Regions from separate parts of the Sphingobacterium sp. PCS056 genome, predicted to be linked through region 2. Evidence: riboswitches for the same ligand, from Rfam matches in the RefSeq annotation. Region 2 holds a riboswitch; each other region holds the start of a gene.
What was found. Region 2 has a riboswitch for S-adenosylmethionine ahead of MUB18_RS16440 (O-acetylhomoserine aminocarboxypropyltransferase/cysteine synthase family protein). Riboswitches for the same ligand answer to the same signal wherever they lie in the genome.

Region 1 (2,272 bases), 2.1 Mb from region 2:
TGTTAAAAAAGGTGCATTTGATGAGGCTGCTGCTGATGCTAAATTTGTTGCTTGGACTGAAGCTAATGATGCAAGAATCGCTGGTAAAAAAGACGGTTTAGCTAATACAAAAGCTGAAACTAAGAAAATTGCATTAGCTGCTGAAGCTAAGAAAAAAGAAGAAAAAGCTGCTGCTATTGCTGCTAAAAATGCTCCAGTTGCAGAGGAAACTCCTGCAGAAGAAACTGAAGCTCCTGCTGCAGAAGAAACTGAAGGATAATTTTTCTTTCATACAGTATCAAGAAAGCCGGTTCGACATGATCCGGCTTTTTTTTTAAAAGAAAATAACTCCTATTTCCAAAGTAGTACTGCAATTTTGTATTTATATTTTTAAATTTGCCCTTTCAAATTAGAACATGACCATAGAAGAAAGTTTTTACATCGGTTATATTAGTAAAACACGAGGATTAAAAGGAGAGCTGCAGCTTTTTTTCGAATTTGAAGATTATCAAGATCTAGATTTTGATGTCTTATTTGTTGAAGTCAATAAAAAATTAGTTCCTTATTTTGTTGCTAATATTAAATACCAAACCAATAGTACCGCTTATTTGAATTTGGAAGATGTAGATCATATCGATAAAGCACAGCCCTTAGTCCGTAAGAAGGTATATCTGCCTAATGATAAAATGCCTGAACGTGATCCTGATGATTTCAGATATACGGATTTAATTGGGTATCTAGTGATTGATGAGGTACATGGAGAACTTGGAGAAATTACACATGTGCAAGAAATGCCACAACAATTTATAGCCACCGTTGATTTCAATGGCAAGGAGCTTATGTTCCCATTAAATGATGATTTAATGCTCGGTATTGATTCAGAAGATCAAGTATTGGAGGTTGATTTGCCCGAAGGCTTAGTTGAGTTGTATAAAGAAATTTAACATCTTCACTATCGAACATGAAGAAATATAAGCCACTACACATCTTTGTGTAGTGGCTTATTTATTTTATCTGATCTTGTTTTTATAGCGCCATAAGCGTATAATTTTTTGAGCAAGCTTCTAATATTATTTTGATTATAAATTTCTATTACCGATATTAGCCGATGCTTATAGAGAAAGGCAGAGGGACTAGACCCAATGAAGCCTTAGCAACCTGTTATTTTATAAGGTGCTACATTCTACCCCAACTCAGAGATGGGAAAGATAAGTTGAAACAAGTTTACTTGTGCATTTCGATGTAAGCCAACCAAAATCATATTTAAAAAAAATTAATGAAAATCGTTGATCATATCAGTAATGCCAAAGGAAAAACTTTGTTTTCTTTTGAATTGTTGCCTCCAGCCAAGGGGCAAGGTATCCAGAGTATTTTTAAAACAATGGATGCACTTATGGAATTCAAGCCTCCCTTTATCGATGTGACTTATCATAGAGAAGACTATATGTATAAGAAACACGAAAGCGGTTTATTAGAGCGTGTGGCTTATCGTAAACGTCCAGGAACAGTTGCTATCTGTGCCGCTATTATGAATAAGTATAAAGTGGATGCTGTTCCTCATCTTATATGTGGAGGATTTACGAAAGAAGAAACGGAGAATGCATTAATTGATCTAAATTTCTTAGGTATTGATAATGTACTGGTACTAAGGGGAGATGCACGAAAAGGTGATTCTGATTTTATTCCAACAGATGGTGGACATGCATTTGCAACGGATTTATTGCAACAGGTCGTTGATATGAATCAGGGACAATATCTCCATGAAGATATTGCTATATCTGAAAAAACAAACTTTTGTATTGGTGTCGCGGGTTATCCAGAGAAACATTTTGAAGCGCCAAACTTCAATACAGATTTCAAATGGTTAAAAAAGAAAGTAGAAATGGGAGCAGAATTTATCGTGACCCAAATGTTTTTTAATGTAGAAAAATACAAAGAGTTTGTTACAAAATGTAGAGAAAATGGTATTCATGTTCCTATTATACCCGGATTGAAACCGTTGACAACTAAAAAGCAATTGATTACCCTACCTAAGATTTTCCATTTGGATATTCCCGAAGAATTGAGTGAAGCGGTCTCCGCATGTAAAAGTAATGCTGATGTAAGACAAGTGGGAGAAGAATGGCTAGTACAGCAGTGTAAAGAATTAATCGATTTCGGGGCTCCCGTTTTACATTTTTACACCATGAGTAATCCTGGGCCGACAAAAAGTATTGTAGAAAAGTTATTCTAAATCAACCTATTTAACGATCAGCCTGCCACGTAAATGTAGCGGGCTTTTTTATAGGCTGTA
Region 2 (2,272 bases):
GCCAAATGGACCATCTGGGCCAAATACATCTGCGAAGACCAATCCATGATATCCTTCAGAAGGTTCAGAAAATTGTTTAAATTTACCATTGCCCCAGTTATATGTACCACCATCAACGATGACACCGCCAATACTTGTTCCATGTCCGCCAATCCATTTTGTCGCAGATTCGACAACAACAGAAGCACCATGCTCTAGCGGTTTGAATAGATAGCCCCCAGCTCCAAAAGTGTTATCTACGATTAAAGGTAAATCGTGTTTTTTAGCAACTGCAGCTATTTTATCAAAATCAGGAATATCATAACTTGGATTTCCAATTGTTTCTAAGTATAATGCTTTCGTATTTTCATTGATCAATGACTCAAACTCCTCAGCTGTTGTCTCTTTCGTGAAGCGGACCTCAATTCCAATTCTTTTAAATGCAACTTTGAATTGATTGTATGTACCTCCATAAATATGGCTACTCGACACAAAATTATCACCAGCCTCTAAAATATTATTTAATGCGATGAACTGCGCAGCTTGACCAGAGGCAACCGCCACTGCAGCAACACCACCTTCTAATGCAGCAATGCGTTTTTCAAAAACATCTGTTGTCGGATTCATCAGACGGGTATAGATGTTTCCAAACTGTTTTAATGCAAATAAGTTAGCGCCATGTTCCGCATTTTCAAATACGTATGAGCTGGTTTGATATATAGGTACTGCACGTGCGCCAGTAGTTGGGTCTGCAACTTGTCCTGCATGAACTTGTAGAGTTTCGAATTTTAAATTTTTATTTGTAGACATGGTTTTTTATAATTAATTAGTTGAATATTTTCGTGAATATTATAGAGTGAGGATCTGCACATGTAGATGCACTTGCTATCCATTAAGTAAAAAATGGATAGATCTAACAATAAAACATAGACATGTGCTCAAACATTCGCATTGAAGTTGATGCAAGAGTTGTAAATGTTACGTTGGTAATTGAACTTACCCTGTTGTTTTTTTGTAATGTAAATATCATTGTCGTTTCATTTATATCCTCCATAACAATATTGATATGGACAGGAATTGGCACCTTTTCAAACGTATTTTGAAGGTTGCCAGTGGGTCATTGAGCCAGTCTCTCGCCACTTCTTTATAAATCAAGACCTGATTGAAAGGTTTTGATTAGGTGTATTTCGATTCGATCTACGTTGCAAATATATGTCTTGGAATTTAGAAACCAAAATATTTTGAATTATTTATTTAATACATGAGTAAGAAATGTAGTTTCTTTTTCTTGAGAAAAAGGTGTAATTATTAAATATGAAGAGTGTTAAGTAATTTAGGTTAATTATGGAATCAAAAGAAAACAAAGGATAAGGGAGATGTGCGTCTTCGCATTCTTAAAAGGTGAAAAAAACGCTTTGCACAAATCGGTTACAATGCGACATCTATTCGTAAAGTAGCCGCCAATCCGCTATAATTCCCATTATTATCTATCTGTCCTAGTAAGGACAAGAGTGATATCGGATATGCTGTTCATCAAGAAGAGCATTTACACATTGATCCTAGTAGAAATAAAGGTTGAATCAAAAGAACAAGTTGATGATTCTCTTAGTTTAGAGAAATGGTTGATTGTATGTGATCGCACAATTGCCGATGATGATGGCTGCGAACTAAAAAATGCTAGAAGTATTGGCTTCTAGCATTTTTTAACTTAAGTGAACGACCCTAAACTAATAACAGGAGCTTTATTTTATAATGCGCTTTATTTTATTTGATTTTTTAATCAACTTATGTAATTGTGTATAGTTTTCCTCTTGAATAGCATCTTTCAGAGCTTGCAACTGTTTAATATTTTCTTCCAATACTTCTAATACGTTTACTCTATTTTGTTTAAAAATAGGTGTCCACATATCGGGAGAGCTTTTAGCCAAACGTACTGTGGATTCAAATCCAGAACCCGCTAATTCAAATATCCTGCCCTGTGATTTTTCTTTTTCTAATACCGTTAAGGCTAGCGCAAAAGAAGTCAGGTGGGAGATATGTGAAACATAAGCGGTATGGGTATCATGTTCTTCCGCAGTCATAAATGACGTGCGCATTTCCAGTTGTTCAGTAATGGAATCTGCGAGTTCAAAAGCGTCTTCATCAGATTTAAAAGCCTCCACGTAGACCATCATTTTATCTTTGAACAAGTTTGGTAAAGCTGCTTCTGGGCCAGAATATTCAGTCCCTGCCATAGGGTGAGCCGCCACATACCGACCACGATTGGGATGTTCTGAGATCAATTGTAAAATAT
Region 3 (2,272 bases), 2.0 Mb from region 2:
GTTTGTGAATTAAAGAAGATGTACGACGATCTTCTGCTGCAGCTTTATTAGCTTCGAAACGCTCCGCAGTTTTTGCATCTACTTCACCTTCAGCTAAGATCGCTAGATCTTTTACCTCTGCTAATTTTTGCTTAGCAAATGCTAACCAATTTTTAACTTCTTTAGGCAATGATTCTTCGTTATCCTCATTGTCTAAATCAAAAGGTACATGTAATAAGGAACTTGAAGGTCCTACTAATACACGGTCTTTGCCTAGAGCATCAACCGCTTTTTTGATTTGTGCTAAAGATTTTTCGTAATCATTTTTCCAAATGTTACGTCCTTCAACAACACCTAATGAAAGTGTTAATGAAGCAGGAACTTTAGCTAATATAGTGTCGAGTTGATTTTCACCTCTTACTAGATCAACATGAACAGCATAAACTGGTAAGTTTAGAGCGGTTTCTTCGTTGTCACGTAATGCCTCGAAATAAGTCGTTACAATAATTTTGATGTCTTGAGCAGCAGCAGCTAATTTAGTAAATACACTGGTGTATAAAGCACGTGTTGCATCATCGATATCTAAAGCTAAAAATGGCTCGTCAATTTGTACATATTTTGCACCAGCAGCAGCCAATTTGCCTAAGATTTCTTCATATACGGGAACCAACTTATCGATTAGATCGATACGATTGAAACCAGATTCTTTTTCTTTACCTAATAATAAGTATGAGATTGGGCCGATTAATACAGGCTTAGTTTCGATACCTAAAGATTTTGCTTCATTGTATTCGTTTAAGAATTTCTCTGAAGTCAATTTGAATTCTTGATTTTTTACGAATTCTGGAACAATGTAATGGTAGTTAGTATCAAACCATTTTGTCATTTCCATTGCCGTTACATCAACGCCATCTTGTTGAAAACCACGCGCCATTGCAAAGTAAAGGTCCAAATTGTATCCTTTATCTTCGTTGTTTAAGAGTGATTGGTATTGTGCTGGAATAGCACCTACAGTTAGAGTCAAGTCTAATACTTGGTCATAAAATGAAAAATCATTTGAAGGGATCAAATCGATGCCAGCATCTTTTTGAGTTTTCCAGTTGCCTTCACGGATTTTCAGTCCAGCCTGCAATAATTCTTGCGCGCTGATTTTTTTAGCCCAATATGCTTCATTGGCCTTTTTCAACTCGCGGAAGGCACCTACACGTGGGTAACCTAAGTTGTTCGTTAGTAACATAAATATAAAATTATTTTATTTGTTCAACCTTAACGAAGCAAGAAATTAGATGGATTTTTTTTATTTGAAATAAAAAACGATCAAAAATTCTTGAATCTATTTACTAAATTTTTTGATTGCTTTTAGAGAGGAGGGCACAAGATATATTTGTGTCTAGCTTATCATTCCCACTTTTTGATGGGGTAGAATGTAGCACCTTGTCAATCGACAGGTTGCTAAGGCTTCATTGGGTCTATTCCCTCTGCCTTTCTCTATAAGCGCTGTAAATATCGGAATTAGTTTTATAAAAACAAATATTTTGTAACTTTTATATCAAAATGACAATAAATCAAGGCTTAAAATTGAAAATTAGCAGATACACCAAGTTGTTTCCCATTGTAAAATGGAGTTGCCATGGTTAAGTAACTTGTCTTTCTTGATTGCAAATGTTTATCAAATAGGGGTAATAGCCAGTATGCTATTTTTGTTCCCATGATACCAATACCTGCTCCCATAGCGACATCCGAAAACCAATGTTTCTGATTGTACATTCTGAGGTACCCTGTACCCGCAGCTATTGTGTATCCTGCGATACCATACCAAATGGATTGATCTTTATACTCTTGCCATAACATCTCGGCTCCCGTAAATGCGACAGCAGTATGTCCGGATGGGAATGATTCATGATCAGCACGATCTGGTCTCCAAGTAGGAGTGGTCTGTTTGATCGTGTATACCGTAGATAAGGTGATGGCATGAGCGATCGCACTAATGGCTAGACGTTCTTTGAAGTTATGTTTACTTGGGACACCTAGGAAATTGAGACCGTAAACAGCTGCTGAAGGAATAAAAACACTGACATTATCAAATTTGAATGTTTTTGATGGATCATTGTTTATGGAATTATTTATCTGTTGATCTTTATTTTTGAGGTATGGGCTGTTTAAGGAGATTATGCCATAAGTCATTAAAGCAGCGGGTACTATTAATTGTTTATAATTTATTTGATTCCTACTGGTGTCAAAATCTTCATTATTTTTTTGTAAAGTATCTCTTTGCGCATAAAGAGATGGAGAG

Region 1: linked by a shared signal. The riboswitch ahead of MUB18_RS07585 (methylenetetrahydrofolate reductase) and the one ahead of MUB18_RS16440 (O-acetylhomoserine aminocarboxypropyltransferase/cysteine synthase family protein) in region 2 are both predicted to bind S-adenosylmethionine.
Region 3: linked by a shared signal. The riboswitch ahead of metE (5-methyltetrahydropteroyltriglutamate--homocysteine S-methyltransferase) and the one ahead of MUB18_RS16440 (O-acetylhomoserine aminocarboxypropyltransferase/cysteine synthase family protein) in region 2 are both predicted to bind S-adenosylmethionine.

The regions. Positions count from the first base shown of each region.
Region 1 covers NZ_CP096883.1:1,828,434-1,830,705, forward strand. Annotated here, with positions in the region: gene MUB18_RS07575 (30S ribosomal protein S16) at 1-259, shown strand, start outside; gene rimM (ribosome maturation factor RimM) at 396-923, shown strand; SAM riboswitch class I at 1,089-1,194, shown strand; gene MUB18_RS07585 (methylenetetrahydrofolate reductase) at 1,256-2,212, shown strand.
Region 2 covers NZ_CP096883.1:3,924,993-3,927,264, reverse strand. Annotated here, with positions in the region: gene MUB18_RS16440 (O-acetylhomoserine aminocarboxypropyltransferase/cysteine synthase family protein) at 1-789, opposite strand, end outside; SAM riboswitch class I at 1,018-1,132, opposite strand; gene MUB18_RS16435 (prephenate dehydrogenase) at 1,722-2,272, opposite strand, start outside.
Region 3 covers NZ_CP096883.1:747,438-749,709, reverse strand. Annotated here, with positions in the region: gene metE (5-methyltetrahydropteroyltriglutamate--homocysteine S-methyltransferase) at 1-1,216, opposite strand, end outside; SAM riboswitch class I at 1,372-1,476, opposite strand; gene MUB18_RS03150 (phosphatase PAP2 family protein) at 1,552-2,272, opposite strand, start outside.